Regions from separate parts of the Streptosporangium sp. NPDC051022 genome, predicted to be linked through region 1. Evidence: predicted binding sites of a transcription regulator. Region 1 holds the regulator's gene; each other region holds the start of a gene.

The links. Region 1 encodes LexA, which represses DNA repair genes until DNA is damaged. Its sites were predicted from a motif close to TCGAACANNTGTTCGA; they were not measured.
Region 2: ruvC (crossover junction endodeoxyribonuclease RuvC) is a predicted target of LexA. The motif match lies at 1,892-1,907, and genes of this name have one in related genera.
Region 3: recA (recombinase RecA) is a predicted target of LexA. The motif match lies at 1,825-1,840, and genes of this name have one in related genera.

The regions. Positions count from the first base shown of each region.
Region 1 is NZ_JBFBCF010000019.1:71,346-75,378, forward strand. It holds gene AB0N02_RS27780 (LysM peptidoglycan-binding domain-containing protein) at 1-207, opposite strand, end outside; gene lexA (transcriptional repressor LexA) at 841-1,551, shown strand; gene AB0N02_RS27790 (hypothetical protein) at 1,868-2,389, opposite strand; gene AB0N02_RS27795 (transposase) at 2,538-3,761, shown strand; gene leuS (leucine--tRNA ligase) at 3,775-4,033, opposite strand, start outside.
Region 2 is NZ_JBFBCF010000027.1:112,454-116,486, forward strand. It holds gene AB0N02_RS34365 (YebC/PmpR family DNA-binding transcriptional regulator) at 1-397, shown strand, start outside; gene AB0N02_RS34370 (GNAT family N-acetyltransferase) at 678-1,835, shown strand; gene ruvC (crossover junction endodeoxyribonuclease RuvC) at 1,940-2,527, shown strand; gene ruvA (Holliday junction branch migration protein RuvA) at 2,524-3,144, shown strand; gene ruvB (Holliday junction branch migration DNA helicase RuvB) at 3,308-4,033, shown strand, end outside.
Region 3 is NZ_JBFBCF010000007.1:195,785-199,817, forward strand. It holds gene recA (recombinase RecA) at 623-1,717, opposite strand; gene AB0N02_RS15455 (hypothetical protein) at 2,000-2,269, shown strand; gene AB0N02_RS15460 (PLP-dependent aminotransferase family protein) at 2,987-4,033, shown strand, end outside.

The DNA.
Region 1 (4,033 bases):
GTCGGGCAGATCGTTGAGGTCCATTATCAGCCGGACCGCCGAGGCGGCGTCACGCTCCGTCGTCATGGCCTCCGCGATCCCCCAGAGCGTGTCACCTCCGCGCACCACGACCCACGGCAGCCCCTCGCGGTCGCGAGGCTCGAGCGCGGAGGCCCCGTCGATGCGGGCGCCGACCCACAGGGCCCCGAGGGTGAGGAGCGTGAGCATCGCGATCACCACGACCCTCCCCCTCCGGGTGAGCCGGATCGGCGGGGCGGACCGCCGCGCCCCCTTCTGGGAGCCCGCTCCCGCCGGCCTTCCCGACCTCCTTACGCCGCCCCTCCCGGCCGGCCTCCCCGCAGGACCGCCCCCGGCCCTCCCCGGAGAGCCTCCCGCCGTCCTCACGGCGGCCCCTCTCGCCACTTTCCCCACGGGTCTCCCCGGGGCCCTCCGCACAGCCCCTCCCGCGACCTCACGCCGGGCAGCGGGCACCCTCCCGGCCACCCCCTCGGTCATCCGCCCGGCCGCCCACACGGCGGTCCCCGCGGCCGCCTCCCCGCTCGCCGCCCCAGCCGTCGCCCCGGTCACCCCGGTCACCCCGGCCATCTTGGTCGTCTTGGTCGTCTTGGTCGTCGTCTTGGTCGCCTTCACGCTGCCCCCGCCCCCTCGACCTGGCCGAACACATGTCGAAGAAAGATCGGCGAATCGAACACGATGTCGATCGAACTCCCGTACGATGTTGTACACCACGCCGCCGCCGATTTCGAGGACGCTTCGAACAATTGTTTGAGTATGATCTTCGGCGAGGGTACGGTCGCTGTGTGCGACGTAAGCAATACAGACCGGGAGCGAGGAGACCGCATGAGCGAGCATGACGAGAACGGTTCGGCCGTCAGCGACCTGGCGGTGCGCAGGCGTGACTCCCTTGGCCTCACCCCCAGGCAGCGCAAGATCCTTGAGGTGATCCGCGACTCGGTGCAGCAGCGCGGCTACCCGCCGTCCATGCGGGAGATCGGCGAGGCGGTGCAGCTCACCAGCACCTCCAGCGTGTCGCACCAGTTGACGGCTTTGCAGCGCAAGGGCTACCTCCGCCGTGATCCGCACCGTCCCCGCGCGCTGGAGGTGCGCCTGCCCGGCGAGCCGGTGCTGTGGGTGGATCCCGACGCCAACGCCGACGAGACCTCCGTCAGCCGCCCGACCGCGGCCTATGTGCCGCTCGTCGGCCGGATCGCGGCCGGCGGGCCGATCCTCGCCGAGGAGAGCGTCGAAGACGTCTTCGCCCTGCCCAAGCAGCTGGTCGGCGAGGGAACGCTCTTCCTGCTCCAGGTGACCGGCGACTCCATGATCGAGGCCGCGATCGCCGACGGCGACTGGGTGGTCGTCCGCCAGCAGCCGGTGGCCGACAACGGCGACGTGGTCGCCGCGATGATCGACGGTGAGGCCACGGTCAAGACCTTCAAGCGCAAGGACGGCCACGTCTGGCTGGTCCCCCACAACGCGAACTACGACCCCATCCCCGGCGACGAGGCCACCGTCCTGGGCAAGGTCGTGGCGGTGCTGCGCAAGCTCTGAGATCGGCGGCGGTGGCCTCGAGACGACTCACCGCAGGAGCGGTCCCATAACAGGGGACCGCTCCTCAGTTGTTTCCGTACCCCTGCGGCCTCACTGAGGATCTCCTATCTCGGCATCTTGTATCTTCCGCCTCGCTCAGAAGACCTCACCCCGATCCGGAACGTGAAAGACCCGGCCTCAAGAGGATTTCGGGGAGGTACAGCTCCAGCACCCTGACCAGCCCTGGGCTATCCGGCTTTTTCTCCTGCGATGCTGTACAGCCGAACCCCACTTGCCCTCGGAATCCGGCTTCACAGTCCACAGGAAAAAACCAGACCTACTCCTCTTCGTCATCCTCCGGCCCGCCGGTTCGGTTGCGCTGGATGAACTCGAGCACTTCGAAGGCCCTGTGCTGGAGATCCAGCCACTCCTCCGGCGAGCCGAGAAGTGGCGGAAACGACACTCTATTGCCCAGCTCTTCAAGGTTCTCCAGCGAACGTCTCGCGCCACCCAGCCATTCGTGCAGACGCTTGCGCTCCTCGACGATCAACTGCCCCGTGGACATCTCTGTCTGGACAGGGAGCACTACAGGATCAATGTCAGCCTCAGCCTCATCGTCAGCACCACCACGGATGAAGAGAGGGATTTCCGGCGGCACATCCGTCTGCCCGGTCATCCTCTGAGCACGTTCTGGGTCGGAGGCGAAGACGACATCCGCCGAATTGCGGGCCAGTGCTCCGGCTTTCAGACCGGGGGTGAAGGCCCGCATGGAAGGACCGCCGAGCCCGGGCGTGCCCTGAGCTGAACGGTTCCGCTGCTCGATGCACCGGCGCAGGATACTGATCGAAGCGCTACCCACCGATCCGGCGAATCCAGGTGAGGTCCGGTGAATATCCGATGCCGGGACTTCGTCATGAAGACCAAAGGGGCATGCAGGGCAAAAGCATCATGCCTACCGGTTTTAGCGTTTCCGTAGTGCGACCATCACCCAAAGCTAGGATCATGGCGTGCAGCTGCGGTACAACTTCCGTCTCTACCCGAGCGCCGGTCAGCGCGAGTCGCTGGCGCGGGCGTTCGGGTGCGCGCGGGTGGTGTTCAACGACGGGCTGCGCATGAGGCAGGACGCCCGCGATGCCGGGTTGCCGTACATCTCGGATGGGGACCTGTCCAAGCGGGTCATCACGCAGGCCAAAAAGACCCCGAAGCGGGCGTGGCTCGGCGAGGTGTCGGCGGTGATTCTGCAGCAGGCACTCGCCGACCTGAACACCGCGTTCAGGAACTTCTTCGCCTCGGTCACCGGCAGGCGCAAGGGCCGCGGGGTCGCCCCACCCCGGTTCCGCTCCCGTAAGGACAACCGGCAGTCGATCCGATTCACGAAGAACGCCTGCTTTGCGATCACGGCGGGCGGGAGGCTGCGTCTGCCGAAGATCGGGGACGTTCCGGTTCGCTGGTCGCGCCCGCTGCCGTCCGATCCGTCATCGGTGACGGTGGTCAAGGACGCTTGCGGCCGGTACTTCGCGTCGTTCGTGGTCGAGACCTCAGCCGAGCCGTTGCCCGAGACGCCGGACGAGGTAGGCATCGACCTGGGACGCACTCACTTCGCGGTGCTGTCCGACGGCCGGAAGATCGGCGATCCGCGTTTCCTGCGCCGCGCGGCCAAGAAGCTCCGCAAGGCGCAGCAGGCGCTGAGCCGCAAGCAGAAGGGCTCGGCGAACCGTAAGAAGGCCGTCGTCAGGGTCGCCAGGGCGCACGCCCGGGTGGCCGATGCACGCCGCGACTGGGCACACAAACAGTCCACCACGTTGATCCGCGACAACCAAGCGGTGTACGTGGAGGACCTGTGCGTGTCCGGTCTGGGCCGTACCCGCCTGGCGAAGTCGGTGCACGACGCGGGCTGGTCACAGTTCGTCGCAATGCTGGAGTACAAAGCCGCGAGATACGGCAGGTACTTCGGGAGGATCGACAGGTGGTTCCCATCGTCGAGGCTGTGCTCGGCATGCGGGACCGTCGCCACGTCGATGCCACTGGACATCCGGTCGTGGAGCTGCCCGTGCGGGGCGGTCCACGACCGGGATGTCAACGCGGCGATCAACATTCTGGCCGCCGGGCAGGCGGACAGGCTAAACGACCGTGGAGCGCGGGTAGGACCGGGACCTGTCCCGGCACCGCGCGGCGAAGCGGTAACCCACCCGAAGCCGCACACGCGGCAGACGGGAATCTCCATCCATTAGGACGGAGAGGATGTCAAGGGACGATGTTGACCAGCTTGGGAGCGCGGACGATGACCTTGCGGGGCTCGCCCGTCAGGAAGGCCTGAACCCTCTCCGACCCCAGGGCCAGGGCCTCCAGGTCGGCGTCTGAGATCTCCGGGGAGACCTCCAGGCGATCACGGACCTTGCCCGCGACCTGCACGACACACGTGACGGAGTCCTGGACCAGCAGCACGGGCTCCGCCACGGGCCAACCGGCCGTGGCGACCGAGGCGGGGTGCCCCAGCCGCTCC
Region 2 (4,033 bases), on a different contig from region 1:
CCGCAACGGCGGTTCCCTGGCCGACCCCGGCTCGGTGTCCTACATGTTCAACCGCAAGGGCGTCGTGATCGTGCCCAAGGGCACGCTGTCGGAGGACGACGTGCTGACCGCCGTCCTCGACGCGGGCGCCGAGGAGGTCAACGACCTGGGCGAGCAGTTCGAGGTCGTCTCCGAGGCCACCGACCTCGTCCCCGTCCGCAAGGCCCTGCAGGACGCCGGGATCGACTACGACTCGGCGGAGTCCAGCTTCCTGCCGACGATGAACATCTCGCTCGACGAGGACGGCGCGCGCAAGATCTTCAGGCTGATCGACGCCCTCGAGGACAGCGACGACGTCCAGAACGTCTGGGCCAACTTCGACGTCCCCGACGACGTCATGGAGAAGCTCGACGTCTGAGCCCGCCGTCCGGCGCCCGTCCTCCGGCCGGAGGACGGGCGCCGGAACGTCGTGCTCCCGCCGCGCGGGCGGGTGCCGCCGGACCGCGGCACGCCTCCCTCCCGACGCCTCTTCCGCGTCCGCGCCGATCGCCGCAGTCCAGGCCGCTCGGCCCCGCGTCATGCCCGCCTCCGGCCGCCGCCCCGCCCGGGCGGTCCGCCGCCCTCGCGCACGGTCCCACGTCCGGCGCCCGCGGAACGCGATTCGCCTTCTCCGTGCCCACTGCCTAGGTTGTGGGATCGTGGAGCTACGCGATTTGACGGTCGACGATCTCGACGCGGTGACGGACAACCGCACACGCGCCTTCGGGCCCGTCTCCGAAGCCGACCAGGAGGCCTGGATCAGGCTGGTGACCCCGATGCTCGGCGAGGGGAGATACCTCGGCCTCTTCGACGGCCCCCGCCTGGTCGCGACGAGCCGGATCCACGACTTCACCCAGTGGTGGCACGGCAGGCGGATGTCCATGGGCGGCGTCGCCTCGGTCACCGTCGCCCCCGAGGACCGCGGGCGCGGCGCCGGGCGCACGATCGTGCGGGCCGCCCTCGACCGCTGCGCCCACCTGGGACACCCGGTCTCGGCCCTGTATCCGGCGACCACCCGCATCTACCGCTCGCTGGGCTGGGAGCACGCGGGCGCCATGCACCGCGCCGTCCTGCCCGCGGAGGCCCTGCGCTCCATCAGGCGGACCGAGCGGGTCGAGGTGCGCCGGATGGGACCCGGCGACGCCTCCGAGGTGATCTCGGTCCTCCACGAGGTCAACGCCGCCACCCGCGCCTGCGGCCCCGTCTGCTGGAACACCGCCACCTGGGAGGCGCGCCTGGCGGCCGGGGACGACTTCCTGTATCTCGCCAAGGACGGCCTCGTCGTCTACCGCTGGCGGGGCCGCGACATCGAGGTCTCCACCCTCGTGGCGAGCTCGGAGGCCACCGCCAGGACGCTGTGGTCGCTGGTGGGCTCCTCCGCCTCGATCGCCAAGTCGGTCCACGCGGTCGTCGCCCCCGACGACCCGGTCTTCTGGCTGATCGGCGACCGTCCCAGGGACGAGGTCGGCCAGACCCGCTGGATGTTCCGTGTCGTCGATCTGGCAGCCGCCGTCTCCCGGCGCGGTTTCCCCCCTGGGGTCACCCTCGACACCGTGCTCCAGGTGGACGATCCCCAGCGGCCCGCGAACTCCGGCCCCTGGAACCTGACCGTCTCCGGGGGAGCGGCGACGGCCCAGCCCGCGGGGGCCCTGCCCGCCGCCCGGCCCGTCCTCACCGCGGGCGGCTTCTCCGCGCTGTTCGCCGGGGTCCCCACCACCACCCTCCGGCGAGCGGGGATGCTCACCGGGACCGCGGAGGGCGACGCCGCCCTTGACGCGGCCTTCCAGGCCACGCCCCACATGCTCGACTACTTCTGAGGGCGGCGGCGCCGGGTAACCGTGCGTCGGGCGCGCGCAGGCGGTAGAGTCTGGCACCGAACAGATGTTCGGCGAGCGGAGGCGTGCCGGTGCGATTGCCCGAGCTGCGGGTGATGGGGGTCGACCCGGGGCTGACCCGGTGCGGGGTCGGCGCGGTCGAGGGACGGCCGGGAGCACCGCTGACCCTGGTCAAGGTCGGGGTCGTGCGCACCTCGGTCGACGACGAGATCGGCGCCAGGCTCGTGGCCATCGAGGCCGGCATCGAGAGCTGGCTCGACGAGGTCGAGCCGGACGCCGTCGCCGTCGAGCGGGTCTTCGCCCAGCACAACCTCAGGACCGTGATGGGGACCGCGCAGGCCTCGGCCGTGGCGATCCTGTGCGCCTCGCGCCGGGGGCTGCCGGTGGCGCTGCACACGCCCTCCGAGGTCAAGGCCGCGATCACCGGCAGCGGTACGGCCGACAAGCGGCAGGTGGGCACCATGGTGACCCGGCTGCTGCGGCTGGCGGAGATGCCCAAGCCGGCCGACGCCGCCGACGCGCTCGCGCTCGCGATCTGCCACGTGTGGCGCGGCGGGGCGCACAACCGGCTGGCCGAGGCGGCCGCCAGGGCCGGCGCCGCTCCCACGACGAGCGCCGCCGCCTACTTCCGGGGCCGCGGCAGGGCCGGATACACGAGAGGAAGCACGAAGTGATCGCCTCGGTGCGAGGACGGGTGGCCGCGATCGCGCCTGACGGGGCGGTGGTCGAGGTCGGCGGGATCGGCGTGCTGGTGCACTGCACACCGGGCACGCTGGCGGCGCTGCGGGTGGGGGAGGAGGCCCGGCTGGCCACCTCCCTCGTCGTCCGCGAGGACTCGCTGACGCTGTTCGGCTTCGGCGGCGACGACGAGCGCATGATCTTCGAGATGCTGCAGACGGCCAACGGGGTCGGCCCCAAGGTCGCCCTGGCGATGCTCGCCGTGCACACGCCCAACGCGCTGCGGATGGCCGTGGCGAGCGCGGACGTCAAGGCGCTGACCAGGGTTCCCGGGGTGGGCCCCAAGGGCGCCCAGCGGATCATCGTCGATCTCAAGGACCGGCTCGGCACGCCGGAGGAGGCCGTCAGCGCCGCGCTCGACGGCGGTGCGGTCGTGTCCCCCTGGCGTGACCAGGTGCACTCCGGCCTGGTCGGCCTGGGCTACTCGGCCCGGGACGCCGACGAGGCGGTCGCCGCCGTCGCCCCCCAGGCCGACGCCGAGATCGCGCAGGGCCGCGCACCGCAGGTGGCGGCGCTGCTCAAGGCCGCGCTGCGCGCGCTGAGCGTCCGATGACGGGAGACCTCACGGCCGGAGGGCGGATCGCCGGTGGCACGGGCCGCCCGTCCGGCGGGGCCGCGAGCCCCGCGGCGAGGGGGCGGACCCGGGAGCGGCGCGGCGGTCCCGGAAGGAGCGAGACCACCCGTACGGGTGCCCGAGTGAGCGAAGGTGAACCGGCGTGAGTTCCGAGCGGGATCTGGTGTCGCCGGAGGCCGAGGGCGACGAGCGGCTGATCGAGGCGGCGCTGCGCCCCAAACGGCTTGAGGAGTTCATCGGCCAGGCACGCGTCCGCGAGCAGCTGTCACTGGTCCTGCACAGCGCGCTGCGACGCAACCGGCCTCCGGACCACGTGCTGATGAGCGGTGCTCCGGGGCTGGGCAAGACGACGCTCTCCATGATCATCGCCACCGAGCTGTCCGTGCCGCTCCGGATCACCTCGGGACCGGCCCTGGAGCGGGCGGGCGATCTCGCGGCGATCCTGTCGACGCTCTCCGAGGGAGAGGTTCTCTTCATCGACGAGATCCACCGGATGGCCCGGCCGGCGGAGGAGATGCTCTATCTCGCGATGGAGGACTTCCGCGTCGACGTCGTGGTCGGCAAGGGGCCGGGGGCGACCGCGATCCCGCTGGAGGTCGCGCCGTTCACCCTGGTCGGCGCCACCACCAGGGCCGGGCTGCTGCCCGCGCCGCTGCGCGACCGGTTCGGCTTCGTCGCCCACATGGACTTCTACGACGCCGCGGAGCTGGAGCAGGTGCTGCACCGCTCCGCCAGGCTGCTCGGACTGCGGCTTCCCGGCGACGCCGCGCGCGAGGTCGCCGGGCGTTCCCGGGGCACGCCCCGCATCGCCAACCGGCTGCTGCGCCGGGTGCGCGACTTCGCCGAGGTGCGGGCCGACGGGGTGATC
Region 3 (4,033 bases), on a different contig from region 1:
AGGACCGCCGTCTCTACCGGCTTCGTCCCAGGCATCCCCGTCCTGGTTTCGCCGGTTCCAAGGACCGCCCTCCTGACGGGCCCCGCCCCAAGCGTCCCCGCCCTGGCTTCGCCGGTTCCAAGGGTCGCCGTCTCGGCTGTCCCCGTCCGGGGCGCCTCTGCCCGGGGCAGCTCCACCTTGGGCATCCCAGGTATCCGGAGATCCCTGGGCGTCCCGGCCATCCCGGAACCCCTCGCCGGAGCGGCGCCTCTCCCCTGACCGCTCCTCCTCACCGGCTCGGAGGCCCTCCCCTGCCCGAGACCTGCGCGCGGCCCACGTCTCCGCGTCGGGCCAGGCTCCCCCGCCGGGCCGGACGCTCTCACTGCGGCGGTCTCCCGCCTCACGCGCGAAGCCGTCGCCCGCCTCCGGCGAGAAGCGGGCCTCCTCGTCCGCGCCGAAGGCGTCCCCGGCCCCCCGCCGATCACGGCTCGAACGCCGCGACCGGTCGCTTCCTCTCCCGGAAGCTCGTCCGGCCGCCCTGGAGGACGCGGCCTGCGACACGTCGGGCCAGGCACCCCAGTCTCGCGATCCGGCCTCGTCGGCCGGATCGGAATCAGGCCCCCTCGTCATCGGTCAACCCGGATCAGACGTCGCCCGGCTTGGGGGTCGATGCCTTGGAACCACGCCCCGAGCCGGCAGCGGCGACGACCGGAGCGGGCGGCGGGGTGGCCGGGCTGTCCAGGCGAGGACCGACGCCGAGCTTCTCCTTGATCTTCTTCTCGATCTCGTTGGCCATGTCGGGGTGGTTCTTCAGGAAGTTACGGGCGTTCTCCTTGCCCTGACCGAGCTGGTCGCCCTCGTAGGTGTACCAAGCGCCGGACTTGCGGACGAAGCCGTGCTCGACACCCATGTCGATCAGGCCGCCCTCACGGGAGATGCCGACCCCGTAGAGGATGTCGAAGTCGGCCACGCGGAACGGCGGGGCCATCTTGTTCTTGACGACCTTCACGCGGGTGCGGTTGCCCACCGCCTCGGTGCCGTCCTTCAGCGTCTCGATGCGGCGGATGTCGAGGCGGACCGAGGCGTAGAACTTCAGCGCCTTTCCACCGGTCGTGGTCTCGGGCGAGCCGAACATGACACCGATCTTCTCGCGGAGCTGGTTGATGAAGATCGCGGTGGTGCCGGTGCTGTTGAGCGCGCCCGCGACCTTGCGCAGGGCCTGGGACATCAGACGGGCCTGAAGGCCGACGTGGCTGTCGCCCATCTCGCCCTCGATCTCGGCCTTGGGCACCAGCGCCGCGACCGAGTCGATGACCAGCAGGTCGACGGCGCCGGACCGGATCAGCATGTCGGCGATCTCCAGCGCCTGCTCACCGGTGTCGGGCTGGGAGACGAGCAGCGCGTCGGTGTCGACACCGAGCTTCTTGGCGTATTCGGGGTCGAGAGCGTGCTCGGCGTCGATGAAGGCGGCGATGCCGCCGGCCCGCTGGGCGTTGGCCACCGCGTGCAGCGCGACGGTGGTCTTACCGGAGGACTCCGGACCGTAGATCTCGACGATGCGGCCACGCGGGAATCCGCCGATGCCGAGGGCGATGTCGAGTGCGATGGAACTCGTCGGAATCACTTCGATGGGCGCGCGGGTCTCGTCACCGAGGCGCATGACGGAGCCCTTGCCGAACTGCCGCTCGATCTGAGCGAGGGCGGTCTCGAGCGCCTTCTCGCGGTCGTTAGCTGCCATGGGAGCCCCCTGGAGGGTCGCGGGTTGAATCGGTTGCCAGAAAGCTACGGGGTGCCACCGACATTTTCCGGAGAGCACGCCGAGGAGTGACGGCGCGTCCAATATAGCCGAACGATTGTTCGATCGTGGCTGAACGGCATCACACGCGCCGTCGGCCTCCCTGGCCGCGAGAGCCTTCGGGACCCCATCCGGAAGGCGACATTTCCGGGCGTTCCCCCGCGCATGTTGTCACCGGGCCACCTCGAGGTGATCCTGAAGGCAAACGACCCCGAGGTGTCCGACGTGACCAGCACGTTCAGCCAGCAACGCCTGACCTACCTTGGGTCCCTGTCCGCCGAACTGTCGGAGCGGGGACTGGCCAGCCGCATGGTCGGAGGCGACAACCCGGTGCTGTGGGTGTGGCACCCCGACAGTCACAGACAGACGATCGTCTTCGCCAGCCCCGTCAAGGAGGGCTGGGTCTTCCTGTGGTCGCCGGACGGACAGGAGAGCGCGGGAGACTTCCGGCGCGCGGCCGACTCGCTCAGGCGGCTGTTGCAGGACTCCGCCTAAGACATGTCTCCCAGATCGGACGGTGATCGTCGATCGGCCCTGGAACCGGCCTGGGCGCCCCGGCGATCGGAACCGCTTCCGGCCCGGGCGCGCCGACGGCCGAACCGAGAAGGTTCGGGCGCGCCGACGGCTGGACCGAGGGGTGAGGGGCGTGGCGACCGGACGACGAGGGAGGCCACCGGCCACAAGCGCCCGAGCCCGGGACGCGCCAGGTGTCGCGAGAACAACGGGAGCGCGGCGACCGAACCGACGGGGGAAGGCCGTCGGCACAGGAGAGCGACAAGAGGCGCCGGTGAGGGGTGACGGTCCCGACGTCACCTCTCACCGGCGACGGAACGAACGGCGACCGCCTCCACCGGAAACGGGGCCTCGGCCGCCCCGCGGAAACGGAGGGCCTCGACCGTCCCGCACGAACCCGGCGCCCCCACCGTCTCCACCGCCCGTCGCCGGAGCGCGCGCCGTCGGTCGCGCGCCCGGCGGGCTTCGCCGCCGGTCACGACCGGGGGGACGACGGCGCCCTCCGGCGGGAAGACTCGACGGACGCCTGGTCCGGGCCGTCGCGGGTGTCCGTTCCGTAACGCGGCACCACCGCGGCCGGGAACGCGGCCTCGGCCGGGGAAACCAGAAGATTGGCCATCTTCCCAGTCCATTTCCGTTGCTCACGCCGTCCAGTCTTGGCATCGTGGAAGCAAGTGGACAGATCCAATAGAGGGTCGAATGGATCGGATTTCTACCGAACGTGATTTCGTCGCGCTCCTCGGAGACTGGACGTCGGGGCGGGGCGCTCTCTACCGGAAGCTAGCGGGCGCGCTGAGCGAGGCCGTGGAGGAGGGCGCGCTGCTCCCCGGCGACCGGTTGCCCTCCGAGCGCGGGCTCGCCGAGGCGCTCCGGGTGAGCAGGGCCACCGTGGTGGCGGCCTACGAGGAGCTGCGCGGCACCGGTCTGCTGGTGAGCCGTCAGGGAAGCGGCACCAGGATCGCGCGGGACGTCAGGGTCCGCAGGCCCACGGTCGACGGGCGCGTCCCCGGAGGCACCGCCATGACGATCTTCCAGCGGCTCATCGACGGTCCCGGGGAGCTGATCTCCGTCGCGGTGGCGGCGGGAGGGGCCGCGCCCGAGCTCGCCGTCGCGTTGCGCGAGCTGGTCCGTGACGATCTGGACGAGCTGCTGGCCGGCCCCGGCTACCACCCCTCGGGGCTGCCCGGTCTGCGCGGAGCGATCGCCGACCACCTGACCCGCGGCGGGCTGCCGACCTCCCAGGACGAGATCCTGGTGACGACGGGCGCGCACCAGGGCCTCGTGCTGGTGACCGAGCTGTATGTCAGCCCCGGGGCGACCGTGGTCGTCGAGTCGCCCAACTGGCCCGGCTGCCTGGACGTGTTCCGTTCCGCGGGCGCCCGGCTGGAGACCGTGCCGCTCGACGACGAGGGGCCGGAGATCCGGGCGGTCACCGCCGTGCTGCGTGAGCGGAAACCGGCGCTGCTCTACCTCATGCCCACCTATCACAATCCGACCGGGCTGCTCATGTCGGCGGCACGACGTCGCCGGATCGCCGGACTCGCGGCCGAGCACGAGGTGCCCGTCCTGGAGGACAACGCCTACATGACCTATCACGGGGGTCCGGGGGCGGTGCCCGCGCCGCTGGCGGCCTACGCGCCGCACCACTCGGAGACGCTGTCGCTGGGCTCGCTCGCCAAAGCCGTCTGGGGCGGCCTGCGCATCGGGTGGGTCCGCGGACCGGCCGAGATCGTGCAACGGCTGGCC